2 regions of the Variovorax sp. SPNA7 genome follow, and region 2 is predicted to be linked to the other one. Evidence: predicted binding sites of a transcription regulator. Region 2 holds the regulator's gene; the other holds the start of a gene.
What was found. Region 2 encodes NrdR, which represses ribonucleotide reductase genes. Its sites were predicted from a motif close to CACNANATNTNGTG; they were not measured.
Positions count from the first base shown of each region.

Region 1: a site for NrdR is predicted at 8,692-8,705, ahead of RZE77_RS04425 (ribonucleoside-diphosphate reductase subunit alpha). Genes of this name have one in related genera too.

Region 1 is NZ_CP138513.1:985,992-1,000,367, reverse strand. It holds gene mdoH (glucans biosynthesis glucosyltransferase MdoH) at 1-1,788, shown strand, start outside; gene ffh (signal recognition particle protein) at 1,880-3,268, opposite strand; gene RZE77_RS04450 (cytochrome C assembly family protein) at 3,460-4,269, shown strand; gene RZE77_RS04445 (PP0621 family protein) at 4,266-4,526, shown strand; gene RZE77_RS04440 (two-component system sensor histidine kinase NtrB) at 4,570-6,270, shown strand; gene RZE77_RS04435 (sigma-54-dependent transcriptional regulator) at 6,296-7,843, shown strand; gene ampD (1,6-anhydro-N-acetylmuramyl-L-alanine amidase AmpD) at 7,830-8,438, shown strand; gene RZE77_RS04425 (ribonucleoside-diphosphate reductase subunit alpha) at 8,789-11,704, shown strand; gene RZE77_RS04420 (ribonucleotide-diphosphate reductase subunit beta) at 11,883-13,055, shown strand; gene RZE77_RS04415 (histone H1-like DNA-binding protein) at 13,256-13,780, shown strand; gene RZE77_RS04410 (carbohydrate kinase family protein) at 13,863-14,376, opposite strand, start outside.
Region 2 is NZ_CP138513.1:3,469,437-3,483,812, reverse strand. It holds gene nusB (transcription antitermination factor NusB) at 1-165, opposite strand, end outside; gene ribH (6,7-dimethyl-8-ribityllumazine synthase) at 162-632, opposite strand; gene ribBA (bifunctional 3,4-dihydroxy-2-butanone-4-phosphate synthase/GTP cyclohydrolase II) at 638-1,792, opposite strand; gene RZE77_RS16350 (riboflavin synthase) at 1,789-2,454, opposite strand; gene ribD (bifunctional diaminohydroxyphosphoribosylaminopyrimidine deaminase/5-amino-6-(5-phosphoribosylamino)uracil reductase RibD) at 2,510-3,637, opposite strand; gene RZE77_RS16340 (GspH/FimT family pseudopilin) at 3,912-4,343, shown strand; gene pilV (type IV pilus modification protein PilV) at 4,359-4,886, shown strand; gene RZE77_RS16330 (PilW family protein) at 4,883-5,686, shown strand; gene RZE77_RS16325 (pilus assembly PilX family protein) at 5,683-6,447, shown strand; gene RZE77_RS16320 (pilus assembly protein) at 6,450-9,851, shown strand; gene RZE77_RS16315 (type IV pilin protein) at 9,858-10,322, shown strand; gene nrdR (transcriptional regulator NrdR) at 10,336-10,779, opposite strand; gene glyA (serine hydroxymethyltransferase) at 10,799-12,043, opposite strand; ZMP/ZTP riboswitch at 12,085-12,211, opposite strand; gene RZE77_RS16300 (lytic transglycosylase domain-containing protein) at 12,229-13,092, opposite strand; gene RZE77_RS16295 (DUF748 domain-containing protein) at 13,670-14,376, shown strand, end outside.

The sequences.
Region 1 (14,376 bases), 2.5 Mb from region 2:
GCCCAGGTCAAGCAACCCTGGCAGCGCGCCGCGGCCCAGCGCCGCTTCGCCTTCATGGCGCTCACGCTTCTGAGCACCGTGATCGCGTCCGCGCTGTTTGCCGGCGTGCAGCCCGACTACGACAACGTCTGGCTCGAATACGGCCAGATCGGCCTGTACGGCCTGCTCTCGGGCTGGGTCGTCACCGGCTTCGTGACCGCGCTCATGGGCTTCTATGTCTCGGTGCGCGGTGACAAGCACGCGCTCTCGGTCAAGCAGGTGGCCCACCACCCGATGAACCCCGAGGCACGCACCGCAATCATCATGCCGATCTGCAACGAAGACGTTGCCACGGTGTTCGCCGGCCTGCGCGCCACCTGCGAATCGGTTGCGGCCACCGGCCACGCCAAGCAGTTCGACGTGTTCGTGCTGTCCGACAGCTACTCGCCCGAAACCGCCGCCGCCGAGCGCGCCGCGTGGGAAGACCTGCGCGCCGCGCTGGCCGACAGCCCCAACCAGCCGCAGGTCGAGGTGTACTACCGCCTGCGCACCCGCCGCACGCACCGCAAGGCCGGCAACGTGGCCGACTTCTGCCGCCGCTGGGGCAAGGACTACCGCTACATGGTCGTGCTCGACGCCGACTCCGTGATGAGCGGCGACTGCCTGACCTCGATGGTCAAGCTGATGGAAGCCAACCCGACCGCCGGCATCATCCAGACCGCCACGCAGGCCATCGGCCACGTGACGCTGCATGCCCGCGCGCAGCAATTCGCCTCCCGCGTGACGGGCCGCCTGTTCACGCTGGGCATGCAGTTCTGGCAACTGGGCGAATCGCACTACTGGGGCCACAACGCGATCATCCGCGTCGAGCCCTTCATGAAGCACTGCGCGCTGGCCCCCATCAAGGGCACCGGCGGCATGTCGGGCGGCATCATGTCGCACGACTTCGTCGAAGCTGCGCTGATGCGCCGCGCCGGCTACAACGTGTGGCTCTGCGCCGACCTGGTCGGCAGCTACGAGCAGCAGCCGCCGGACCTGCTGGCCGAACTGCAGCGCGACCGCCGCTGGTGCCAGGGCAACCTGCAGAACGCCCGCCTGATGGCCGAGCCCGGCATCCACCCGGTGCACCGCGCGATGTTCGTGACCGGCACCATGGCCTACGTCTCGGCGCCGCTGTGGCTCGCATTCCTGACGCTCGGCACCGCGCTGTGGCTGAGCGGCTCGAGCCTGATCTCCAGCTGGAGCGTGCTGCCGGCGGAACTGGCCGGCCTGTGGGTCTGGACCCTGTGCCTGTTGTTCCTGCCCCGCCTGCTCGGCATTGCAGCCGTGCTGATGCGCGGCGAGCAGCGCCAGTACGGCGGCCTGTGGGGCCTGGTGAAGAGCTCGGTGCTCGAAAGCGGCCTGGCCATCGTGCAGGCGCCGGTTCGCATGCTGGCCCACTCGCTGTTCGTGCTGGTCGCCCTCACCGGCATCAAGCTCGACTGGAAGTCGCCCCCGCGCGAAGCCGCTGCCGTGCCGTGGAAGGTCGCCGTGACGCAGCTCGCTCCCATGAGTGTGGTGGTCGGCGCACTGGCCCTGGGCGTCGCAATGATCGATCCGAGCGCGCTGATCTGGCTCATGCCGGTGGGCCTGCCGCTGCTGCTGGCCATTCCGCTCACCGTGCTGACCAGCCAGATCGCGCTGGGCACCTCGCTGCGCGACCGCGGCTTCCTGCTGATCCCCGAGGAATCGCGTTCGCCGGCCGTGCTGCGCCGCGCCTGGATGCATGCGCTGCGCCTGGCGCGCCCTGCGGCGCTGGCGACGGCCTGATGCGCAAGCTCCACCGCAAACAAGAAAGCCGGCCACGAGGCCGGCTTTTTTATTGCGCGGCTGCCGGAGCAGCAGCCATCGCTCTATTTAATTAGAACGGCAGCTTCGGGCCGCCGGGGCCACCCATGCCGCCCATCCCCTTCATGCCGCCCATCTTCTTCATCATCTTCATGAGGCCGCCGCCCTTCATCTTCTTCATCATGCCCTGCATCTGCTCGAACTCGTTGAGCAGGCGGTTCACTTCCTGAACCTGCACGCCTGCGCCGGCCGCGATGCGGCGCTTGCGCGTGGCCTTGAGTAGCTCGGGCTTGCGGCGCTCCAGCGGCGTCATGCTCTGGATGATGCCTTCCTTGCGGCGGATGTCGCGCTCGGCGCGGGTCATGTCGGCTTCGGTGGCCTTGGCGGCCATCTGCTGCGGCAGCTTGTCCATCAGGCTGGAGAGGCCGCCCATCTGCTTCATCTGCTGCAGCTGGCCGAGGAAGTCGTTCAAGTCGAAGCCCGCGCCGCTCTTGACCTTGGCCGCGAGCTTCTGCGCCGCCGCCACGTCGACGCCGGCCGTGACCTGCTCGACCAGCGCGACGATGTCGCCCATGCCGAGGATGCGGCCCGCGTGGCGCTCGGCATCGAACACCTCGAGGCCGTCGATCTTCTCGCTGGTGCCTGCGAACTTGATCGGCACGCCCGTCACCTGCCGCACCGACAGCGCCGCACCGCCGCGCGAATCGCCGTCGGTCTTGGTCAGGATGATGCCGGTGAGCGGCAGCGCTTCCTTGAAGGCCTTGGCAGTGTTGATCGCATCCTGGCCCTGCATCGCGTCGACCACGAACAGCGTTTCGACCGGATCGAGCGCGCCGTGCAGCTGCTTGATTTCGGTCATCAGCACTTCGTCGATCGCCAGGCGGCCTGCCGTGTCGACCAGCAGCACGTCGAAGAAATGGCGCTTGGCGTGGTCGAGCGCGGCGCGTGCGATGTCGAGCGGCTTCTGGTCCGGCGTGCTCGGGAACCATTCGGCGCCGGCCTGCTTGGTGACCATCTTGAGCTGCTCGATGGCGGCGGGCCGGTAGACGTCGCCCGACACCGTGAGCACTTTTTTCTTGCGCTTCTCGATCAGGTGCTTGGCCAGCTTGGCGGTGGTGGTGGTCTTGCCCGCGCCCTGCAGGCCGGCCATGAGGATCACGGCGGGCGGCTGCGCCGCAAGGTTGATGTCCGACACGCCCTCGCCCATGGTGGCGGCGAGTTCGCGGTTGACGATGCCGACCAGCGCCTGGCCCGGCTTGAGCGAGCCCAGCACTTCCTGGCCGAGCGACTTTTCCTTCACCCGGGCGACGAAATCGCGCACCACGGGCAGCGCCACGTCGGCTTCGAGCAGGGCCATGCGCACTTCGCGCAGCATGTCCTGCACGTTGCTTTCGGTGATGCGCGCCTGGCCGCTCATCGTCTTGACGAGGCGGGAGAACTTTTCTGTGAGGGCGGTGGCCATGAGCGGGATGCCTTGTCACCCGCTGCGGCGGGCTATTGGAAAGTCGGAAAGTCGTGAACGGAATCGGCGGCCTACTGCCCCTTTCGCGAGACACCGAGGAACCGGCTTTGCCGGGCCTCTGGTGTCGCCCCGGTGAGGGGGTTGGCGCTGCGACACGTAGTGCGCAAGCCTGGGGGAGATAAACTCTACGCATGATTTTAGCGATCCCCTCCCCACTTGCCGTGGCGCTGGGCATCGCCACCGCGGCTGCCTACGGATTTGCCGCTGCCGCGGGTGCCCGGCTGAGCCGCAAAGCCACTCAGTGGGCCCTCGGGCTGGCGTGGCTTCTGCATGCCGCCGTGCTGGGCCATGGCCTCATCGGCAGCGAACCGAAATTCGGCTTCGCGCCGGCGCTTTCGGTCACCGCCTGGCTAGTGCTCACGGTCTATGCGGTCGAAAGCCGCATGTACCCGCAACTCAAGGTGCGCCGCGCGCTGGCCTGGCTGGGTGCGGCCGCCGTGCTGCTGGCCATTCTCTTTCCCGGCACGCCGCTGCATGTGTCGGCATCGCCCTGGCTGCCGCTGCACCTGGCGCTGGGCATTGCCTCGTATGGCCTGTTCGGCGCCGCGGTGGTCCATGCCTGGCTGATCACGCGGGCCGAAAAGCAGATCCGCCTTGCCACCGAACCGCAAGGCGGCGTGCCGCTGCTCACGCTCGAGCGGCTCACCTTCCGGTTCGTGATGGCCGGCTTCGTGCTGCTTTCCGCCACGCTGCTCGCGGGCCTGCTGTTCAGCGAAACGCTGTACGGCGCAAGCGTGCGCGGCTGGAAGTGGGACCACAAGACGGTGTTCTCGGTGCTCGCCTGGATGAGTTTTGCCGTGCTGCTGATCGGCCGGGTCCGCTTCGGATGGCGCGGCCGCACGGCGCGGCGGGTGCTGTATGCCGGCTCCGCCCTGCTGCTGCTGTCCTACGTGGGCTCGCGCTTCGTGCTCGAAGTGGTGCTGGCGCGCGGCGCGACATGAAATACCTGCTCGTTCTCGCGGTGCTCTGGGTGGCGATCTGGCTCTGGCGCAAGAATCGCCGCGAGGAAATGCGCGAAACCCTGCGCGAAGAGGCGGCGCGCGCCGCCAAGCGTCCGCCCGCCGCGCCGGCTTCGCCGCAAGCCATGCTGCGCTGCGCCCATTGCGGCTTGCACCTGCCTGCGAGCGATGCGATCTCGGGACCGGGCGACGCGGTCTACTGCAGTGCTGCGCACCGCCAGGCCGCCGAGCGCGGCTGAGCGGGCGCTGTAGCGCGATGAGCACAGCGCCAAGGGTGCACCCGTGAGTTCTTCCCCGTGGTCGCGCGGCGACCCCGCCACCGACTGGAGCACGCTCGAGCCGGGGCGCGGCGAAAGCGCCGCGCTGCTGCGGCTGTGGCGCGGCTTCATGGCGGCGCGCTGCTTCGTCGCGCTGGTGCTCGTGCTGCTGCAAGGCGTGGCCATGGCGCTCGGCCAGACGGTGCAGCCGCTGGCCGTGGCGCTTTCGGCCGGCTACCTGGCCGCCACCTGGCTGGGCGCCCGCTACGCGCATTTCACGCCGCCGATCCGGGCCTTCGGCATGCTGTGGTTCCTCACCATCGGCATCGACCTGGGCACCTTCACCGCGCTGCAGGTGCTCCAGGGCGGCAGCATCAACTACACGCCGCTGTTCGCGCTGCCGGTGCTCATGAGCGCGGTGCTGGGCACGGTGACGGTGGGCCTGGGCACCACCGCCACGGTCACGCTGCTGCTGCTCGCCGATGCCGGCTGGCACTGGCTGTTGCAGCAGCCCGGCGATTCCTCCACCCGCTTCGTGCAGGCGGCGCTCACCGGCACAGGGCTCTTCGTGGTGGCCCTGCTGGCGCACGAGCTGGCGCGCCGGCTGGCCCGCGAGGAAGAAACCGCGCTGCGCAACCGCAGCAGCGCGCAGATGCAGGCGCAGGTCAACGACCTGGTGATCGAGACGCTGAGCGAAGGCGTGCTGGTGATCGACGCCGAAGGCATGGTGCATGCGGCCAATCCGGCGGCCGACGCGATCCTCGGCCAGGGGCTGGCCCGGCTCGGCCTGCCGTTCGCGCTGCATGCGCAGCCCGCCTGGCATGCGCTGGCGGCGCTGGCACGCCAGACCTTTGCGCGCCGCGCACCGCAAAGCGAGGAGATTCCGGTGGCGCAGGCGCGCGGCGCCGCGCGCGAGGTGCGCGTGCGCACGCGGCTCACGCCCACCAGCAGCCGGCACGTCGACAGCCTTTGCGTGATGTTCCTGCAGGACCTGCGCGAACTCGAGGCCCGCATCCGCACCGAGAAGCTGGCCGCGATGGGCCGCATGTCGGCCGCCGTGGCGCACGAGATCCGCAATCCGCTCGCGGCCATCACGCAGGCCAGCGCGCTGCTCGCCGAAGACCTCACCGACCCCGCGCACCGCAAGCTGACCAGCATGGTGCAGCACAACGCGCAGCGGCTCGCGCGCATCGTGGACGACGTGCTCGACGTCTCGCGCGCGCGCCAGCAGCGCGTGCTCTCGCTCGGCGAGCAGGTCGTGCTCGATCCCGCCGTGCAGGCGCTGGCCGAAGAGTGGGTGCGCCAGACGCGGCGCCAGGGCGTGCTGGTCGCGCTGGATGCCGCCGATGCCGAGGTGCGCTTCGACGTCGAGCACCTGCGCCGGCTGCTCGTGAACCTGCTGGACAATGCGGCGCGCTACGCGAGCAGCCGGGCGGGCGCGATCCAGGTCGTCACCACCACGCAGCGCGGCAGTTCCGGCCGCCCCAGCCTGCAGGTGTGGAGCGACGGCGCGCCGCTGGAGCCGGCGGTGCAGCGCCACCTGTTCGAACCTTTTTTCTCATCCGAGAGCCGCTCCAGCGGACTCGGCCTCTTCCTGTGCCGCGAGCTGTGCCGGCGCCACGGCGCCACCATCGGCTACGAGCGGCGCGCGCTCGTGGCGGGCGGCCCCGAGGGCAATGAATTCTTCGTCAGTTTCGCGCCGAGCGAAAACCGGCTGACACAATAGCGCCGTGAGCACTCCCCATCCTTCCATGCAGCGCCCGGCCAACATCCTGGTCATCGATGACGAGCCCGACCTGCGCACGCTGTACGAACTGACCCTGCTGCGCGAAGGCTATCGCGTCGAGGCCGCCGGCAGCGTTTCGGAAGCCTGGCAGCACCTGGAGGCCGGGCAGTTCGATGCGGTGATCACCGACATGCGGCTGCCCGATGGGCAGGGCATGGAAATCATCCACCGCATCCAGAAGAACCAGCGCAGCGAGCGCTGCGTGGTGATGACGGCCTACGGCTCCGCCGAGAATGCGGTCGAGGCGCTGAAGGCCGGCGCCTTCGACTATCTGACCAAGCCGGTCGACCTGAAGCAGTTCCGCGCCGTGGTCGCGTCCGCGGTGCAGGCGCAGCAGGCAGCGCCGGCCAAGGCTTGGCAGGCGGCGCCCGCAGGCCAGCCGCGCGCCGACACACCCGCCGTTCCGGACAGCGGCGTTGCTGCGCTCGACCGGCTGGTGGGCGACTCGGAGCCGATGCGCCTGGTCAAGTCGCGCATCGCCAAGGTGGCGCGCGGCATGGCGCCGGTGCTGGTGCGCGGCGAATCGGGCACCGGCAAGGAACTGGTGGCGCGCGCCGTGCATGCCTGCAGCCAGCGCAGCGAGGGCCCGTTCGTCGCGGTCAACTGCGGCGCCATTCCCGAGAACCTGCTCGAGGCCGAGTTCTTCGGCGCCCGCAAGGGCTCCTACACCGGCTCGTCGCAAGACCGCGACGGCTACTTCCAGGCCGCGCGCGGCGGCACGCTCTTTCTCGATGAAATCGGCGACCTGCCGCTGGCGATGCAGTCCAAGCTGTTGCGCGCGATCCAGGAGCGCAGCGTGCGCTCCATCGGCTCGACGCAGGAAGACGCGGTCGACGTGCGCATCGTGAGCGCCACGCACAAGGACCTTCATGCCGAAGTCCAGGCCGGCCGCTTCCGGCAGGACCTGTTCTACCGGCTCAACGTGATCGAGATCGCGGTGCCCGCGCTGCGCGACCGGCGCGAGGACCTGCCCGCACTTTGCGCCGCGCTGCTCGCGCGCATTGCGCAGGACGGCGGGCTGCCGGTGCCGCATCTTTCCGCCGAACTGCTGCGCCGCCTTGCCCAGCACCGGCTCGACGGCAACGTGCGGGAGCTCGAGAACCTGCTGCACCGCGCAGTGGCGCTCAACGACGGCGACGAACTGCACCTGGACCTGATGGCGCCGAGGCCGGGCGCCGCCGAGGCGCCGGCCGAGACGGCCATTGCCGAACCCGCGCCTTCTTCTGCTTCGGCGCCCGGTAGCGAAGCGCCTGCGGCGCCCGCTGCGCTCGCCGTGGCCGTTGCGGAACCCAAGTCCCCGCCGCCCGCCCTTCCCTCCGACCTGCAGGCCTACCTCGATCAGCAGGAGCGCGAGATCCTCGTGCGCGCGCTGCACGAAAGCGGCTTCAATCGAACGGCCGCCGCCGCGCGGCTCGGCATGAGCCTGCGCCAGATCCGCTACCGCATCGCGCGGCTGGGCATCACCACGCCCGGCGGCGACGAAGGTGCCAGCACCAGCCATGCCGACGACTGAGGCACATCCGCTGAACGACGACGGGCTCTGGCACGCCGGCTGGTACCGCTTTGCCAAGGCGCTGCACTCGCCGAATTTCGGACCCCGGCCCGCCGGCGCGCAGACCGACCTGATCGTGCTGCACTCCATCAGCCTGCCGCCTGGCGAATACGGCGGCGAGGCCGTGCAGCAGCTCTTCACCAACCAGCTCGACTGGGATGCGCACCCCTACTTCCAGTCGATTCGCGGCCTTGCGGTTTCCTCGCATTTCTATGTGCGGCGCAACGGCGAACTCTGGCAGTTCGTGAGCTGCGACGAGCGCGCCTGGCATGCCGGCGTGTCGTCGTGGCGCGGCCGCGATAACTGCAACGACGACTCCATCGGCATCGAGCTCGAAGGCCTCGAAGGCCAGCCGTTCGAAGAGGCGCAGTACGAGACGCTGGCCAGCCTCTGCCCCGCCGTCGCGCAGCACTATGCCATCGCGCACATCGCCGGCCACGAGCACATCGCACCGGGCCGAAAACAGGACCCGGGCGCCGGCTTCGATTGGCAATTGCTGCGCGGGCACCTCGGCTGGAGTCCACACATGTTTCCTCCGCAGGTGGTGCAGCGCTAATTTTTTCAATCGCGCGGCGACTCGCGATGCGCCGGTGCCGCGGCGCAGCAATGAGAAAATTGCAGCGGCTGCATGCAGCAACCATGCGGCCTGCAAGCCCAAATCGGCCTGCAAGCCACGCCCCATGCGGGTTGCGACAACATAGGCCAGTATTCATGCGGCATCGACGGCCGTGACCTAGGCCGAAAGAAATATCGGCAAGGGTTGTATCCACTGGAAAACGCTACATCTAGTGGGTTGTACACCCCTCAGACCCTAGATATAGTGTCCTCCGTCCGGTCAACAACGCCGGCGCGACGCCCAACCAAGGCGTTGCCATCCAACAAGAATTGCCAACCGAGAGGAAGCGAATGCAAACAGCCCTGAACACCCCATCGACCTCGCGTGCCGTTCCCTCCACGCCCACGCAGCAGCAGCGCGACACCGCTGGCTCGCCTGCCGGACAGAACCTCGCGCACTACCAGATCATCCGCCGCAACGGCGCCGTGGTTCCCTTCGAACCCAACAAGATCGCCATCGCGATGATGAAAGCCTTCCTGGCCGTGCACGGCACCCAGGGCGCGGCTTCGGCCAGCGTGCGCGAAACCGTCGACGCGCTCACGCAGGGCGTGATCCGCGCCATGGTGCGTTCGCGTCCGGGCGGCGGCACCTTCCACATCGAAGACGTGCAGGACCAGGTCGAACTCGGCCTGATGCGCGGCGGCCACCACGAGATCGCGCGCGCCTACGTGCTCTACCGCGAGCGCCGCACGCAGGAGCGTTCCAAGCAGGTCGAGCAGGAAGCGCCCGCCACGCCCACGCTGCACGTGCTGGACAACGGCGAACGCGTCGCGCTCGACCTGAACCAGCTCAAGGGCCTGATCGAGTCGGCCTGCGAAAACCTGGGCGACAGCATCACCGCCGCGCCGATCGTCGCCGAGACCATGCGCAACCTGTACGACGGCGTGCCGCTCGACGAGGTCTACAAGGCCTCGATCCTGGCGGCCCGCACGCTGATCGAGAAAGACCCCGACTACACCTTCGCGACCGCCCGCCTGCTGCTGCATACGATCTTCAAGGAGATCATCGGCCGCGAAGTGATGCCCGCCGAGCGCGCCACCGCCTACGCCGACTACTTTCCGCAGTTCATCAAGAAGGGCGTCGAGAACGACCTGCTCGACGAGAAGCTGCTGCAGTACGACCTGCCGCGCCTGGGCGCCGCGCTCAAGGCCGAACGCGACAACCAGTTCGACTACCTCGGCCTGCAAACGCTGTACGACCGCTACTTCCTGCACGTGCGCAAGTCGCGCATCGAACTGCCGCAGGCCTTCTTCATGCGCGTGGCCATGGGCCTGTCGCTCGGCGAGATCGATCGCGAAGCCCGCGCCATCGAGTTCTACGAGGTGCTGTCGTCCTTCGACTTCATGTCGAGCACGCCCACCCTGTTCAACGCCGGCACGCTGCGCTCGCAGCTGTCCAGCTGCTACCTGACCACCGTGCCCGACGACCTCGACGGCATCTACGAGTCGATCAAGGAAAACGCCCTGCTCTCGAAGTTCGCGGGCGGCCTGGGCAACGACTGGACCCGCGTGCGCGCGCTCGGCAGCCACATCAAGGGCACCAACGGCGAATCGCAGGGCGTCGTGCCCTTCCTCAAGGTGGTCAACGACACGGCCGTGGCGGTGAACCAGGGCGGCAAGCGCAAGGGCGCCGTCTGCACCTACCTCGAAACCTGGCACCTCGACATCGAGGAGTTCCTGGAACTGCGCAAGAACACCGGCGACGACCGCCGCCGCACGCACGACATGAACACCGCCAACTGGATTCCCGACCTCTTCATGCGCCGCGTGATGGAAAAGGGCACCTGGACGCTGTTCTCGCCGTCGAACGTGCCCGACCTGCACGACCTGTTCGGCGCCGACTTCGAGAAGGCGTATGTCGCCTACGAAGAAAAGGCCGCGCGCGGCGAGATCAAGCCCGCGCGCACCATCCAGGCCTCGGACCTGTGGCGCAAGATGCTCACGATGCTGTTCGAGACCGGCCATCCGTGGATCACGTTCAAGGACGCCTGCAACGTGCGCTCGCCGCAGCAGCACGCCGGCGTGGTGCACTCGTCGAACCTGTGCACCGAGATCACGCTGAACACCAGCGACACCGAAACCGCCGTCTGCAACCTGGGTTCGGTGAACCTGCTGCAGCACCTGAAGGACGGCAAGGTCGACCAGGAAAAGCTCAAGCGCACCATCGCGACCGCGATGCGCATGCTCGACAACGTGATCGACATCAACTACTACGCCGTGAAGAAGGCGCGCGACTCGAACCTGCGCCACCGCCCGGTCGGCCTGGGCCTGATGGGCTTCCAGGACGCGCTGTACGAACTGCGCATTCCCTACGCTTCGCAGGAAGCCGTGCAATTCGCCGACGAGTCGATGGAAGCCATCTGCTACCACGCCTACTGGGCCTCGACCGAGCTGGCCCGCGAACGCGGCAAGTACTCTAGCTACAAGGGCTCGCTGTGGGACAAGGGCATCCTGCCGATCGACACGCTCGACCTGCTCGAAAAGGCCCGCGGCGGCTACGTCGAGGTCGACCGCTCGTCCACCCTCGACTGGGAGGCCCTGCGCCAGAAGATCAAGGCCGACGGCATGCGCAATTCCAACTGCGTGGCCATCGCCCCGACCGCGACCATCTCGAACATCATCGGCGTCGACGCTTCCATCGAGCCCTGCTTCGGCAACCTCTCGGTCAAGTCGAACCTGTCGGGCGAATTCACCGTCATCAACCACTACTTGGTGCGCGACCTGAAGCGCCTGGGCCTGTGGGACGACGTCATGGTGATGGACCTGAAGCACTTCGACGGTTCGCTGCGCCCGATCGACCGCGTGCCGCAGGACGTGAAGGCGCTCTACGCCACCGCGTTCGAAGTCGAAACCACCTGGCTGGTCGAAGCCGCCTCGCGCCGCCAGAAGTGGATCGACCAGGCGCAGTCGCTCAACATCTACATGGCCGGCGCATCGGGCAAGAAGCTCGACGACACCTACAAGCTCGCATGGCTGCGCGGCCTGAAGACCACCTACTACCTGCGCACGCAGAGCGCGACGCACGCCGAGAAATCCACCGTGCAGTCGGGCCGCCTCAACGCGGTGTCGTCGGGCAGCGATGCAGCTTCGGGCATGAGCGCACTCGAAGCCGCGGCAGCCGCAGCGAAGGCGCAGATGAGTGCGATGCCTGCCACCGACATCGCGTTCTGCGGCGTCGACGATCCGACTTGCGAAGCGTGCCAATGACGCGCGAGTGATGCGAGAGAGGTGCATGCACGACGCGCGAACTCTCAGTCGATCACGGCATCGACTGACATCGCGCGATGCATGAGAGCAACATAACAACCACATAAATGGAGCGCGACGTGAACGAGCACTTTGCAACTCACATCGTTGCTCCGATAATTGAGCATTGGATTTTTCTATGTTGACCTGGGACGAAGAAGTCAAGCCCTCCTTATCAAAGGATATGCAACAAGGATTGCAGCAACACCACGCATCGACCAGCGGCCTGTCCGCAGGCCGACCGGTGGATGCTCCGACTTCGTCGATTGCACAACCCACGGCGCCCGCCGCGGCGCAGCGCGTCAAGGCTTCCGACAAGCGCATCATCAACGGCCAGACCGACGTCAACCAGCTGGTGCCGTTCAAGTACAAGTGGGCCTGGGAAAAATACCTCGCCACCTGCGCCAACCACTGGATGCCGCAGGAAGTGAACATGACGCGCGACATCGCGCTCTGGAAAGACCCGAACGGCCTGACCGAAGACGAGCGCCGCATCGTCAAGCGCAACCTCGGCTTCTTCGTGACCGCCGACTCGCTGGCCGCCAACAACATCGTGCTGGGCACCTACCGCCACATCACGGCGCCCGAATGCCGCCAGTTCCTGCTGCGCCAGGCGTTCGAGGAAGCGATCCACACGCACGCCTACCAGTACATCGTCGAGTCGCTCGGCCTGGACGAGAGCGAGATCTTCAACGCCTACAACGAAGTGCCGTCGATCCGCGAGAAGGACCAGTTCCTGATCCCGTTCATCGACGCCATCAGCGACCCGCTCTTCAAGACCGGCACGCACGAAACCGACCAGACGCTGCTCAAGTCGCTGATCGTGTTCGCCTGCCTGATGGAAGGCCTCTTCTTCTACGTCGGCTTCACGCAGATCCTCGCGCTGGGCCGCCAGAACAAGATGACCGGCGCCGCCGAACAGTACCAGTACATCCTGCGCGACGAGTCGATGCACTGCAATTTCGGCATCGACCTGATCAACCAGCTCAAGCTCGAGAACCCCGGCCTCTGGACCCCCGAGTTCAAGGCCGAGATCAAGGCCCTCTTCATGAAGGCCGTCGAGCTCGAGTACAAATACGCCGAAGACACCATGCCGCGCGGCGTGCTCGGCATGAACGCCTCCATGTTCAAGGGCTACCTGCGCTACATCGCCAACCGGCGTGCGCAGCAGATCGGCCTCGAAACGCTCTTCCCGAACGAGGAAAACCCGTTCCCCTGGATGAGCGAAATGATTGACCTGAAGAAAGAGCGCAATTTCTTCGAAACCCGCGTGATCGAATACCAGTCGGGTGGTGCGCTCTCCTGGGATTGAATCGAATCTTTCGACAAGAATTAATGAATTCAAGAATTGCCCTTGCCACCGATCGCGCCGAAGAGCGCGGCATGGACGAGGGCTCAGGCGTTCATGGTGCTGGAGCTCAGATTCCAACGCCATGGATCGCTTCACGCTACCAACGTGCGTGGAGTGCTTCAATAGGTTGATTTTTTCAACTTGATCAAGGAGAAATAGAAATGGCAACTGCAAAGAAAGCGCCGGCTAAGAAAGCCGCTGCAAAGAAGGCTCCGGCAAAGAAGGTCGCGGCCGCTAAGAAGGCTCCCGCCAAGAAGGTAGCTGCGAAGAAGGCTCCGGCCAAGAAGGTCGCAGCGAAGAAGGTAGCCGCCAAGAAGGCGCCTGCGAAGAAGGTAGCCGCCAAGAAGGCAGCTCCGGCAAAGAAGGCCGCTGCCAAGAAGGCTCCGGCGAAGAAGGCCGCAGCGAAGAAGGCTCCTGCCAAGAAGGCGGCGGCGAAGAAGGCTCCGGCAAAGAAGGCTGCTGCCAAGAAGGCCCCTGCGAAGAAGGCTGCCGCCAAGAAGGCTCCTGCCAAAAAGGCTGCGGCCAAGAAAGCCGCGAAAAAGCCCGCTGCCAAGCCTGCCGCTGCTGCCAAGAAGCCTGCTGCGAAGAAGGCTGCCAAGGCTCCTGCCGTAGCGCCTGCTCCTGCTGCGCAAACGACGCTGAACCCCCAGGCAGCCTGGCCGTTTCCGACGGCCAGCAAGCCCTGAGTCTGCTCAGCGGCCTTGACGGCAAAAAACCCGGCACCTCACGGTGCCGGGTTTTTTTTATGGGCGCCTGCCAGCGGGCGGCTCAGAGGCCCAGCGCCTTCAGGTCGATCTGGTAGTTCTGCGGCCCGCGCTGCGCGATCTTGAGCGCGCCGATGCGGTTGCCGAGCGCCGCGCACTGCGCGAGCGGCCATTCCTTTTCGAGGCCGAACAGCAGCGCGCCGCGCCAGGCATCACCGCAACCGGTGGGCTCGACCACCGCCGTCGGCGTCACGCCCGGCACATGCTCGCGTTCGCCGTCGATCCAGACCTCGCAGCCTTCGGCCGCCAGCGTGACGACCAGGCCGCGCACGCGCTTCGAAATCTCGGCCAGGCTCCAGCCGGTGCGCTGCGACAGCATCTTGCCTTCGTAGTCGTTGACGACGACCCAGCTCGCCAGGTCGACGAAGTGCCTGAGCGCCTCGCCGTCGAACATCGGCAGACCCTGGCCCGGATCGAACACGAACGGAATGCCGGCCGCGGCGAGCTGCTCTGCGTGCTGCAGCATTGCCTCGCGGCCGTCGGGCGCGATGATGCCGACGCGGATGTCTTCGCGCGCG
Region 2 (14,376 bases):
CACCAGGTGCTGGTAGAGCGCCTGCAGCGCGAACTCGCGCGCGCGGCTGCGGTTCGACTTGGCCGAAGCCTTGCGCGCGCCGGTGCTGGTGAGGCCGGTACGCACTTGCCGCGCCGGGCGCGGCTTGGCGCCGGCTGCCTTGTTGTCGTTGTTGTCTTCGGTCATGTGAGGGAGGCCAGCAGCCGCGCCATCTCGACAGCCACCTGGGCCGCATCGCGGCCCTTGTCGGTCTGCCGGGCAATGGCTTGTTCGAGGTTTTCGGTCGTGAGGATCGCGTTGGCGATGGGAAGGCGATGGTCGAGCGCCACGCGGCTCACGCTCGCGCCCGATTCGTTGGCCACCAGTTCGAAGTGGTAGGTCTCGCCGCGGATGATGCAGCCCAGCGCCACCAGTGCGTGGTAGCCGCCGCGCACGGCCATGGCCTGCAGCGCGACCGGCACTTCGAGCGCGCCGGGAACCCGCACATGGTGGATGTCCTCCGCGGCCACGCCCAGCTTCTCGAGCTCGGCGAGGCAGGCGGCTGCGAGCGCATCGGTGATGTCGGCGTTGAAGCGCGCCTGCACGATGCCGATGCGCAGGCCTTTTCCGTCGAGCGGCGTGTTGTTGTCAGCGCCCTTGTTTGCACCTTGCATGGTGGTCAGTCTTTCGTGAGGTAGCCGGCAATTTCGAGGCCGTAGCCCGCGGCCATGCTCGGCATGCGGCGGGGCGTGCCGAGCAGGTTCATCTTGTGCACGCCGCATTCGCGCAGGATCTGCGCGCCGATGCCGTAGCTGCGCAGGTCCATGCGGCCGCGCTCGGGTGCTTGCGCGGGGCGCGCGGTGCCGTCGAATTGCGCGAGCAGCTCGCCGGCCGTTTCGCCGCAATTGAGCAGCACGGCCACGCCCTTGCCCTCGTTCGCGATGTGCGCGAGGCTGGCGTCCAGGCTCCACGAGTGCAGCGAGCGGTTGATTTCGAGCGCATCGAGCACCGAGAGCGGCTCGTGCACGCGAACAGACACCGTGTCTTCCGGTGACCACTTGCCGCGCACCAGCGCCAGGTGCACGCCGCGGCTCGGCTTGTCGGTGAAGGCATGGGCGGTGAAGCTGCCCCAGGCGGTCTGGATCTCGCGACAGCCGACCTTCTCGACCAGCGATTCGGTCCGGCTGCGGTGCTCGATGAGCGCGGCGATGGTGCCGATCTTGAGGCCATGCTCGGCCGCGAAGATCTGCAGGTCGGGCAGGCGCGCCATGGTGCCGTCCTCGTTCATCACCTCGCAGATCACCGAGGCGGGCGAGCAGCCGGCCATCGCGGCGAGGTCGCAGCCGGCTTCGGTATGGCCGGCGCGCATCAGCACGCCGCCGTCCACCGCCTGCAGCGGAAAGATGTGGCCGGGCTGCACCAGGTCGCTGGCCACGGCGTTGCGTGCCACCGCCGCCTGAACGGTGCGCGCGCGGTCGGCGGCCGAGATGCCGGTGGTCACGCCTTCGGCCGCCTCGATGGACACGGTGAAGGCCGTCGAATGCTTGGCGCCGTTGCGCGACACCATGGGCGGCAGCTGCAGCCGTTCGCACATCTCGCGCGAGAGCGTGAGGCAGATCAGCCCGCGCGCATGGCGTGCCATGAAGTTGATGGCCTCGGGCGTGATGTGGTCGGCCGCAATGACGATGTCGCCTTCGTTCTCGCGGTCTTCCTCGTCCACCAGGATCACCATGCGGCCGGCGGCGAGCTCGGCCACGATCTCCTCGACCGAGGAAATCGGCGCGGGAGCCCGCGTGCCGCGGGGAGTGCCGATGGGCGTGACGGAAGCGTTCATTCGGCGGTGTCCTTGGAATACGTGGAAGGAGTCGGCACCAGGACGCCGGCCTGGAGCATGCGCTCCACGTAGCGCGCCACGGTATCGATTTCGAGATTGACCTTCGAGCCGGCCTGCAGGCTGCCGAGGGAGGTGTTGTCGACGGTGTGCGGGATCAGGTTGATGCTGATCTCCGCGCCGCCATCGATGTCGCTCACGCTGTTGACCGTGAGGCTCACGCCGTTGATCGTGATGGAGCCCTTGTAGGCCAGGAAGCGCGCCAGCGCGGGCGGCGCCACCACGCGCAGCTCCCAGCTTTCGCCGACCGGCGCGAAGTGGCTGACCGTGCCGATGCCGTCCACATGGCCGGAGACGATGTGGCCGCCGAGCCGGTCGCTGGCGCGCAGCGCCTTCTCGAGGTTGATGCGGGCGCCTTCTTCGGTCAGCCCCGCGGTCTTGTCGAGCGATTCGGCCGAGATGTCGATGGTGAACTGCTGCCGGGCGGGGTCGAGCGTGGTCACGGTCATGCACGCGCCGTTGAGCGCAATGCTGTCGCCGAGCCCGACGTCGGCCAGATAGCCGTCGGGCACCGCAATGCCGAGTCTTTTGCCGTAGGAGGAGGAGGGGCCGAGGTCGTGGATGGCGGCGATGCGCCCCACGCCGGTGATGATTCCGGTGAACATCCGCGCATTTTCGCAGACATCGGGGGTCCGCCCGGCGGGCGCCTGCATTCGCCCGCTAGAAAGCGTCCCTTCCGGCGACCCGGGCCACGATCCGGACATCCGGCCCGACCTGCTCGATGGTCCTGAACTCCAGCGGCAGCGCGCCGGCCAGGTCGGCCAGCGGCCCGCCGGCGTGGATGCCGGAAGCCATGTCGAGCCCGTCGCCGATGAGCTTGGGCGCCAGGTACACCAGCAGTTCGTCGACCAGGCCCTCGCGCAGCAGCGAGCCGTTGAGCTTGTGGCCGGACTCGACGTGGAGCTCGTTGACCTCGCGCCGAGCCAGATCCCGCAGCATCGCGGCCAGGTCGACCTTGCCCTGTGCATTGGGCAGGTAGGCGATGGTGGCGCCGCGCGCTTCCAAGGCGGCGGCCTTGGCCTCGTCCTGCGCCGCGGCGTAGATCCAGACGGGGCGGCCGGCCATGAAGATCCGCGCGCCGGGCGGTGTCTGCAATTGGCTGTCGACCACCACCACATGCGGCTGGCGCGTGGTTTCCACCAGCCGCACGTCGAGTCGGGGATCGTCCTCCAGCACCGTGCCCACGCCGGTCAGCACCGCGCTGGCCCGCGCCCGCCAGGCGTGGCCGTCGGCGCGCGCCGGTTCCGAGGTGATCCATTGGCTCACGCCGTTGCGCAGGCCGGTCTTGCCGTCCAGCGAGGCGGCGGCCTTGAGCCGCACCCACGGCATCTTGCGGACCATGCGGCTGAAAAAGCCGATGTTGAGCTCGCGCGCTTCCTCCGCGCCCGGCCCCACCTCGACCGCCACGCCCGCCGCGCGCAGCCGTTCGAAGCCCTGGCCCGCCACCAGCGGGTTGGGATCGGCCAACGATGCCACCACCCGGCCGATGCCCGCCGCCGCCAGCGCATCGCAGCAGGGGCCGGTGCGGCCATGGTGCGCGCAGGGCTCGAGCGTGACAAAGGCGGTGGCACCGGCAACCGCATGGCCGCGCGCCGCGGCATCGCGCAACGCCATGACCTCGGCATGCGGGCCGCCGACCTGCTGGGTGTGCCCTTGGCCGATCACCGTGCCGTTCGCGGCCACCAGCACGCAGCCGACGCGCGGATTGGGGTCGGTCTCCGGGCCGGCCTGGCGCGCGAGGTCCAGGGCTTGGGTCATGAAATTCACAATTCCATTTGCAGTTGTCATTTTTTATTAAATCAATCTATTTGGAAATCAATTCAAAACAATTGAAGCCAGTGATCCATTGATCCGTTTATTTCGACCGTTCGTCGTTCAATGGGTGGTTAATACGAATTGGCCAAATAGAATTTTTGAAAAATTGCAGCCAGGGAGAAAACGTCCGCCGCTCCAGCCACTTGGGCGAGGCGGCGGACGGTACAACATGAAAAACGGATTCTGCGCGTCCGCGAGGGCGCATTCCCGCCGAAGCGGAGCCCCACGCGGCTTCACGCTGGTCGAAATGATGGTCGTCATCGTACTGATGGCCATCCTGCTGGCACTGGCGCTGCCCGGCTTCAACAGCCTGATCGAGAAGTACCGCGTCGAGGGCATGGTTTCGGCCCTGATGGCGAGCGTGAGCCACGCGCGCGCAGAAGCGGCCCGGCGCGGGCAGGCCGTGACGATCCGGCAGCGCGCGGAGTGCAGCGGTACAGACTGGAGCTGCGGCTGGGAAACAGTGGTCGGCAGCGGCGACGGGCTCGAAATCCTCCAGCGGCAAGACCCCGACACGCGTGTTGCGATCGAGAAAACCGCAGTCGGGCCCATGGCTTTCGATCCCATGGGCCATTTTTCGAGCGTCGCCCGCATCAGCTTCCATCCGGTGGGAAGCGCCAGCTCATCCAACGACGTCGTCGTGTGCCTGTCGCTCGGCTGGCGCGTCCGGCGGTGCTGACGGAGGGAGCGGAACATGCCGAGCCATTCGATTCGCGCGCCGCGCGGCCAAGCGGGCTTCTCGATGATCGAGGCCCTGGTCGCCATTCTCGTGCTCTCGTTCGGCTTGCTCGCGCTGGCCGGCTTCCAGCTGCGCGTGCTCTCCGACAGCGTGGGCGCGAGCAACCAGAACATCGCCGCGCAGTTGGCCGGCGACATGGCCGATCGCATCCGTGCGAATCCCGTGACCGGCGCCGCGTCGACCAGCCCCTATGTGGCCGACTGGACGGCGGCCACCGAACCCACCCCCTCGTGCGCAGGAGCCAAGGCCAGTTGCACCGCCGCTCAACTGGCCACCCACGATCTGTGGGCCTGGAAGCACAGGGTGGCGAGTGCGTTGCCGGGCGGCGTGGCGAACGTGCAGAGCAACAAGGACGTCGGCGGCTTGCTGTTCGTGCACATCGCCTGGGACGAGCCCTCCGCAGTCAACCCGATCGCAACGGCCTGGAGCTGCCCGAGCGGCAAGGCCTGCCAGGAAGCCGTCGTCGCGGTGCCTCAACCATGAACAACAAAGCCTTCTCTCACCACCTGCGGCAGGCCGGCTTCACGCTGGTCGAGATCCTTGTCGCGCTGATCATCGGCATGCTGGTGGTGCTGGCCGCCATGGCCAGCATGCTCGGCACGCGCAGCACCGCTGCGACCGGCGACGACGTCAATGTGCTGCACCAGTCGTCGGCGCTGGCATTCAGGCTGCTGGGCCAGCAGATCCGGCAGGCCGGCTACTTCCCGATCGATGCCACCGGGCCGCTGTATTACTTCGACGTCAATGCGGGCACCAAGCTCACGAGCGAGCCGGCCTTCTTTGCAATCAAGGGGCAGGAGGCGGCCGCCGGTTCGGTGAACGACACGCTGAAGGTCGGCTTTGCGCCGAATCCGGATTTCTTCCACGACTGCCTCGGCCAGGTGGCCAAGGACTCGGCGGGTGCAGCGTACACCCCCGGCAATCCAGCGGACCCCGCGAACGTGCGCCTGATCACCAGCGAGTTCTACGTGGTCAACGGCGCCTTGCGGTGCAAGGGCAGCGGTCATACCACGCCGCAGCCGATCATCGACGGCGTCGAGCGCTTCGACGTCATGTACGGCATCGGCGATGCCGGAACCGAACGCGTGGTGCGCTACGTGACGGCCACGAACGTAGCGAGCTTCGATCAGGTTCGCACGGTGCGCGTGTGCCTGCAGCTTGCAGGCGCTTCCAGGAGCAACCCGGGCGGTAGCTACGTCGACTGCGATGGTTCGTCCCGGACCAGCAGCGACGGCAGATTGCGCCGCGTCTACACGGCAGTGTTCGCACTGCGGAACCTATGACCACCCCCAGTCTTCGCGCACTTCGTGTCGCTTCGCCACCCCCCTTGCAGGGGGCAACGCCAGCGGCCCGGCGAAGCCGGTTCCGCGGTGTTTCTGGCGAATACCTGGCGCAGCAGCGCGGGTTCTCGCTGTTCATCGTGCTCATCATGCTGCTGCTCTCGGCGCTGCTCGCGGTGGGCGGTGCGCGGACGGCCCAGCTGCTCGAATCGATGGCAGGCAACCAGCGCGACTACCAGCGTGCCTTCGAGGCTGCTGAAGCCGCGCTGCTGGATGCCGAGCGCGACATCCGGCAGCAGGCTTTCAACGCCGCGACCCAGACCTACGTGTCGTGCTCCTCGCTCGTGAGCTCGCCTTGCCGCAAGGCCGCGGATGGCCGCGTGTTTCCCGATCGGGATACCGGCTGGGTGACCGCCTACGTGGGCGAGGGCGCCAACAGCTGCGATCGGGGCATCTGCTACTTCGCGGGGACCGACTCGGTGAGTGCTGCTTCCGGCAGCGAGGCCTACCGGTTCTGGTCCCGCGCCGCGTACGTGGACCAGTACGCCGCCTATGGTGCATTCACGGGCGCACCGACGGCCGGCAACCCGGCCCTGGCCAGCGCCAGGTACTGGATCGAGGTGATCGACCGCGCGCGCAGCGACGAGCCGCTGTACCGGATCACCGCGCTTTCCACCGGCGCACGCACCGCGAGCACGGGTGGCGGCACGCGGGTCCTGTTGCAGATGTCCTTCGACCCGGCCGCGGTCAGGAAAGTGAATTGAGCATGGCAAGAAAAATCGAGATGAACATCCACAGGTTTTCGAGGAACGCCGTGCTGTGCGGCCTGGTACTCGCGCAGACCGCCGGGCACGCCGCGCAATACCCGCTGGCCCAGGCGCCGCGCAATACCGCGGTCAAGGAGCCGGCGCCGAATGTGATCGTGTCGGTCGACAACTCGGGCAGCATGGCGTGGTCGTCGCGGGCCTCGGAAGGAAAGGACCCGTCAGCCGGAACACCCACGCGGCTGGAAGCGCTCAAGACCGCGCTCAGGGACAACTTCTCGGCGGCCAATATCCCCAACGACCAGATCCGCCTCTCCTGGCAGGCGATGAACAACAACAAGATTGGCAGCTGCGTCGGCTTCTTCGGCGACAGCGCCCCTGGCATCTATCAGGCCGGCAGTTGTCTCGTCAACGGTCGAGCCAATGCGAACCTGATGCGTTCGCTCGATGACACGCATCGCGCCAACTTCATGAGCTGGGTCGATGCTCTGGCCGCGGGCGGTGGAACACCACTGCACGCCATGATGACCCGCGCCGGCGAATACATGAAGACGACAGGCCAGTTCAATCCCTACTCGGACGACCCGGGCGTGGAGGGCGCGACCCAGTCGAGCTGCCGCAAGTCCTTCCACATTTTCATGACCGACGGCGACTACAACTTCTTCGGCTTCAACCCGGAGCCGGCGGAGCTCAATATCCCAGCCATCGGGAACGCAGATGGAGCAAGCCGCGCCTTGCCCGATGCCGTGACCTACGTGCCACGCGCGCCCTTCAAAGACGAGGCAGGTGCAATCAGCAGCGGCCTCAGCTGGGCGAAGGACGCGAGCGGTTCCTGGAGGCCGACGGCGGAATACCGGCCTACGCTGGCTGACATGGCATTTCACTATTGGGCCAGCGACCTGCAACCCGGTGTATCGAACAACCTCAAGAAGACAGTTGCAGAGCCCGGTAATGTGACTGTAGGAGCAGCGACGGTCCCCGAGTACTGGAATCCCAAGAACGATCCCGCCACCTGGCAGCACCTGAGCACCTACACCATCGGCTTTGGCGCTGCCTCGTCATGGACGGGCGCGCCGGCCATCTCGGGCGACGCGCCGCAGCCCACCTACAGTGGCGACTACACCGCACTGGTCGATGGCTCGGCCACCTGGATCGACCCGCTGGCCAACACCTTGGCGAACACGCCCACGGCGGACGGCTACAACGGCTTCCTGGGGTGGAGATCCGGCAGCGGCTCCGCCGGCTACTGGCATGAAAAGACGTCCAACGCCTCCGCCGTTCGCATGGACCTCTGGCACGCCGCGCTCAACAGCCGCGGCACCTTCACGCCGGCCGCGAACGCGCAGGCGCTCGGCGATGCCTTCCGATCCATCCTCTCGCAGATCCTGTTCAACACCAGCACCCCGCTGACCTCGATCTCCGCCAGCGGCTCCAGGGTTTCGACCGCCACCTCGGCCTATCAGGGCGGCTACGACACGGCCGACTGGTCGGGCAAGCTGACGGCCACTCCGTTCGGCAGCAACGGCAAGCTGGCTACCGCGCCCGCGTGGTCGGCGCGCGAGCTGCTCGATGCGCGCATGGCCGTGGCCGGCGCGCACGACAGCGATCGCAAGGTGCTGAGCTTCTCTGGCACCGCCGCGGCAACGCCCACCAATGCCGCAGCCAGCGGGGCGGGCGTGCCGTTCCGGTGGGCCAACCTGAGCGAGGCGCAGAAGGCGGCGCTCAAGGGCAGCACCGGCACCGACGCGGCAAGCACCGCGCTCGGCCAGGGCGTGCTCGACTTCCTGCGCGGCGACCGCAGCAACGAGGGCGCCGGCCTCGGCCTGCGCAAGCGCGGCCATGTGCTCGGCGACATCGTGGGCTCCAGCGTCCAGTACGTGGGGCGGCCCAGCAGCGGTTTCACCCACGAAGGCTATGCCACGTTCGCCTCGACCATCGACCGCACGCCGATGGTCTACGTCGGCGCCAACGACGGCATGCTGCATGCCTTCAACGCCGGCACCGGCCAGGAGGCGTTCGCCTATGTGCCCGAAGGCGTCTACGGCACGGCGGCGGCGCCCCAGCTCAAGAAGCTCAGCGAAAGCACCTACTCCCACAGGTACTACGTCGACGGCAGCCCGTTCGTGGCCGACATCTACATGGGGTCGGCCGATGACGCCAAGGCCACCGACGCCAAGAAGGCAGCGCTGTGGAAATCCTTCCTCGTGGGCACGCTGGGAGCGGGCGGCAAGGGCTACTTCGTGCTCGACGTCACCAAGCCCGAGAACATCGGCGAGACCAGCGCCGCCGACGTGGCCGTGATCGACACCACCGCGCTCGCCGACGACGACCTCGGCCACCAGTTCCAGCAACCCGTGCTCGATTCCTTTTCCAGGCGCGCGCTGCAGGTGGCGCCGCTCAACAACGGCCGCAGGGCCGTGATCCTGGGCAACGGCTACAACAGCACGAGCGAGAAGGCGATGCTGTGGATCCAGTACCTCGACGGCGACAAATCCGTGCTGAAGATCCCGGCGCCGGCCACGCAGGCCGCCGGCACCGGCAACGGGCTGTCGGCGCCGCAGGTGGTGGACGGCAACGGCGATGGCAAGGTCGACTACGTCTATGCCGGCGACCTGCTCGGCAATCTCTGGAAGTTCGACCTGAGCAGCGCAAAGAGCAGCGACTGGAAGGCGACCCTGGGCGCATCGAGCCTGGACGACGCGCCGCTGTTCGCCGCCGGCGCTACGCAGCCGATCACGGCCGCGCCGCTGGTCGTCGACCATCCGCGCGGCGGCTACATGGTGATGTTTGGCACCGGCCGGCTGTTTGCCGCGGGCGACGAAAGCAGCACCGCCCAGCAGTACCTGTACGGCGTCTGGGACCGCGCCAACGGCAGCACGGGCACCGCGGTGCTGGCCGACCTGGTGGCGCAGACCATCGGGACCAGCACGGTGAAGGAAGGCGACGTGGAATTCCGCACCGCGTCGAACCACGGCGTGAGCTACAGCGGCTCGGGCGGCAAGCGCGGCTGGTTCCTCCAGCTGGGAACCGCCGGCGAACGCATCGTCTATCCGGGCGATGCCTTGAGCGGCAGCGCGGGGCTGTTCTCGTCCACCATTCCCGGCTCGGCGAGCAATTCGCTCGACTGCGCGCCGGGCACCAGCGACGACGGCTGGTCGATGGTGGTCGACTTCTTCAGCGGCGTGGTCCCCGACGGCATCGCCTACAACGGCTCCACCAGCGCGCTGGGCAGCTACCTCGGCTTCCGCAACCATTCAGGCCGGGACGACATCGTCTTTCGGCCGCAGGACGCCGCGGAAAAAGGCAAGCACGTGATCTGCAATGCGGCCGGCGGCTGCAACGAGACCGAGCTGCCGCAAGCCGTTCGCCGCTTCGGCTGGCGCAACCTGATCTCGTGGAATTGACGCCGCATGAACAAATATCCTGAAATGCAGGCCCGCAAGGAGCGGATTCGCCCGCGCGGCTTCACGCTGGTCGAACTCATGATCGTGACGGCGGTGATCGCCATCCTCGCCGCGATTGCCTACCCGAGCTACATGCGCTACGTGCTGCGGGCCAAGCGGGCCGATGCCAAGCAGCAGCTGCTGCAGGCGGCCCAATGGACCGAGCGCTACCTGACGGCCAACGGCCGGTATCCGCCGTCGACCGTTGCGCTGCCGGCCGGGCTGAACCAGTCGCCATCGTCCGGCACGGCGAACTACACCATCAGCTATGCCGCCCGGGACGCGACCACCTACACGCTGCGGGCCGTGCCGCAGGGTGCATCGGCCGCCGACGAGTGCGGAACGCTCACGGTGAACCAGCAGGGCGTCAAGCTGGCGGCCGGCCAGACCAGCGCTTCGAATGCGCGGGTGCAGGCCTGCTGGAATCGCTGAGACCTGGGGTTCTTCAGATGTCGCGTAGCAGCTGCCGGAACTCGTCCACATCCTCGAAGCTGCGGTACACCGAGGCAAAGCGCACGTAGGCTACCTTGTCGAGCTTTTTCAGCTCGCGCATCACGAGTTCGCCCACCTTGGTCGAATCGATTTCGCGCAGGCCGCTGGCCAGGAGCTTCTGCTCGATGCGCAGCAGGGCGTTGTCGATCTGCTCGATGCTGACCGGGCGCTTGCGCAACGCGAGCATCATCGAGGCGCGGACCTTGCCCGAATCGAAATCGGCGCGGCTGCCGTCCTTCTTGACGACGACCGGAAAGTTGACGTCCGGCCGCTCATAGGTGGTGAAGCGCTTGTCGCAGGCGCTGCACTGGCGGCGCCTGCGCACGAAGTCGGCGTCTTCCGAAACGCGGGTCTCGACGACCTGCGTTTCGAGATGACCGCAAAAAGGACATTTCATGCGGCCACTTCTTGCCGGATCAGCGGTAGACCGGGAACCGGCTCGTCAGCGCGTGCACCTTGGCGCGGACCGCATCGATGTTGGCGGCGTCGCGCGGGTTCTCGAGCACGTCGGCGATCAGGTTCGCGGTGATGCGCGCCTCTTCGTCCTTGAAGCCGCGCGTGGTCATGGCGGGGGTGCCGATGCGCACGCCGCTGGTGACCATCGGCTTTTCGGGGTCGTTGGGGATCGCGTTCTTGTTGATCGTCATGTGGGCGCTGCCCAGCACGGCTTCGGCTTCCTTGCCGGTGATGCCCTTGGCGCGCAGGTCGACCAGCATCACGTGGCTTTCGGTGCGTCCGCTCACGATGCGCAGCCCGCGCTCGGTGAGGGTGTCGGCCACGATCTGGGCGTTCTTGACCACCTGCTGCTGGTAGGCCTTGAACTCGGGCGTCATGGCTTCCTTGAACGCGACGGCCTTGGCGGCGATCACGTGCATCAGCGGGCCGCCTTGCAGGCCCGGGAAGATCGCGCTGTTGATGGCTTTTTCGTGCTGCGACTTCATCAGGATGATGCCGCCGCGCGGGCCGCGCAGGCTCTTGTGGGTGGTGGAGGTGACCACGTCGGCGTGCGGCACCGGGTTGGGGTACACGCCCGCGGCCACGAGGCCGGCGTAGTGGGCGATGTCGACCATGAAGATCGCGCCCACGTCCTTGGCCACCTTGGCGAAGCGCTCGAAGTCGATGCGCAGCGAATAGGCCGAGGCGCCCGCGATGATCAGCTTGGGCATGTGCTCGTGCGCCTTGCGTTCCATCGCGTCGTAGTCGATGGCTTCGTTGGCGTCGAGGCCGTAGCTCACCACGTTGAACCACTTGCCGCTCATGTTGAGGGGCATGCCGTGGGTCAGGTGGCCGCCTTCGGCCAGGCTCATGCCCATGATGGTGTCGCCGGGCTTCAAAAAGGCCAGCATTACGGCTTCGTTGGCCGAGGCGCCGCAATGCGGCTGCACGTTGGCGGCGTCGGCGCCGAAGATCTGCTTGACGCGGTCGATGGCCAGCTGTTCGGCCACGTCGACGTGCTCGCAGCCGCCGTAGTAGCGCTTGCCCGGGTAGCCTTCGGCGTATTTGTTGGTGAGCTGCGAGCCCTGCGCGGCCATGACGGCCGGCGAGGCGTAGTTTTCGCTCGCGATCAGTTCGATGTGGTGTTCCTGGCGCGCGTTTTCGGCCTGGATGGCAGCCCAGATTTCGGGATCGGTCTGTTCGACCAGGATGTTGCGGTGGTACATGGCAGTCCTTTGAAGACGAGGTCCTTGTTCTTCAACCAAACAAGGGCTGCCCAGGCGAACGGCTGAACGCCTGTATGGATGCCAGGCGGCACGCTTCCCAGTGGTATTCCACGTCAGCGCAGGGCACCGTGCGGGGTGCTGCGCCTATCGCCAGTCGCGTACGGGGTGAAGTGTAGCGCAGGGGCTCAGGAAACTTCCGACAGCAGGGCCACTTTCTGCGGGTCCGCTGCCGGCTCGGCCGCCTGTTGCGGCTTGGGCGGCACGGCAACCGGAATCGGCTGGGCCTGCGCCCGCACGACCGGCGCCGCGGGCGTCGGCATTGTCGGCAGATTGCGGCCGTTGGCCACCTGCACCAGGCGTTCGTGCTCGGCCAGGACCTTGCCGGCATAGCCGCCGTCGTCCTCGAGGTTGGCCGCGCCCACGTAGTAGCGCAGGCCGCCTTCGAGCGAGCCGGCGCGGGCGATGCATTCCTGCAGCACCTTCACGCCCACGCGCATGTTGGTCACGGGGTCGAAGGCGGTGAGCGTGCCGCCCGCGCTTTCGTACTTGTCGCCGTGCACGCGCGTCATGACCTGCATCAGGCCCTGGGCGCCCACGTGGCTCTGGGCGAAGGGATTGAAGCTCGATTCGACGGCCATGATGGCCAGGATCAGCGTCGGATCGAGCTTGGTGCGCTTGCCCAGGTGGTACGCCTCTGCAACCAGCACGCTCAACGGCTCGGCCGCCACGCGGTACTTCTTGCTGAGCCAATAGGCCACGGCGGCCTGCTGCTTGGGCAGGTCACCGGGGCTCGCGGCCGTGGTGCGCACGATGGCGGTCGGCTCCAGGTCGGTGGCTTCGGGCGCGGGCTTGCGCGACTGCAGCCAGCCCATGAGCTGTTCCTCGCCGGTCTTGCGCAGGTCGGGCCGCGCCACGAGCGCGAGGGCCGCGAACACGATGGCCAGGCCAACCAGTGCAAACCCGTTGTGGGTGATTTCAAAAAAGCCGTCTGCCACATCGGACACAAAGGTCCTCAGCCCGCGGGCCGTGGCATCAAACGCCTTGTTCATCGCTCTTCCTTTCTGTGCGGCACCTGTTCGCAGCGCCGCAGGGGCGATGGATGAAGGCAGCGGCGCTTGGATTGGTACGAATCAGGCTCCGCGCATGGAGGTGTAGGGGTAGGAGCGCGGTGGCCTGATCAAGCCGGGGGAACTCGGCAGCGGATTCAGGTGGCCCCTGCTGGGTCTGGGGCAGCCAGGGGCAGGCGGGATTCTAGCGCGGCTAAATACCCGGTCAAGTATAAGAACCTATTCCCTTATGTGATTACATATTTAAACAAAATCTCAGGGAAAACCCTTGGAAGACGGCATTGCAATGCAAGGGTGGGGCGCCTAATCTGAACACGCCTGAGTTCTCAGGCGGTTTTCCGAAATCCTACGGCCCGAGGTGCAAGTCAAGGGTTGGAACGATGGAGGATCCATGGCGGCAATCTCTTGCTGCCAGCACGGCAGGAACCATTGACTTCCGGTCGCGCGAAACGATGGCATGGGTTTTGTGCCCGCCATCAAGCCCGGTAATGAGACATTTCGTCGAATTGCCGGGCTTTCTTGTTTCTGGCTCCATGCTTGTTTGCGGCACACTCCCGCGATGGATGTAGCTTCGCTCAAACAAAATAAATGGGTGCGACGTGGGATCGTCGCGTTGCTGGTTTTGCTGGCTCTCTGGGTCATCGCCTGGCTGGCGGTGCCGCCGATTGCCAAGAGCCAGCTCCAGAAGATCGCGAGCGAGAAGCTGGGCCGGCAGGTCACTGTCGGCAAGATCGATTTCAAGCCCTGGACCCTCGAGCTCGCGCTGAACGACCTGCGCATTGCCACGGCCGACGGCAGCCGGCCCCAGGTGGCGGTCAAGCGCATCTATGCCGATGCCGAACTGCAGTCGATCCTGCGCCTGGCGCCGGTGATCGACGCGGTGACGGTCGAGGCGCCGGCCATCCTGCTCACGCACCTGGCCGACGGCAAGTACGACATCGACGACATCCTGGCCAAGCTCGCGGCTGGCCCGCCGCCCGACCCCAAGGCCGAGCCGGCGCGCTTTGCCATCTACAACATCTCGATCAAAGACGGCGCGGTCGATTTCGACGACCAGACCGTCAAGCGCAGGCACGAGCTGCGCGGCTTCGTGCTCAACGTGCCGTTCCTGAGCAACCTGGCCTCCAAGCGCGACATCAACACCGAGCCCAAGCTGGCTTTCGAACTCAACGGCAGCAAGTTCGATTCGGCGGCCCTCACCACGCCGTTCGCGGAAAGCCGCAAGACCGACGCCCATGTGCAGTTCAAGGGGCTCGACTTGGCGCC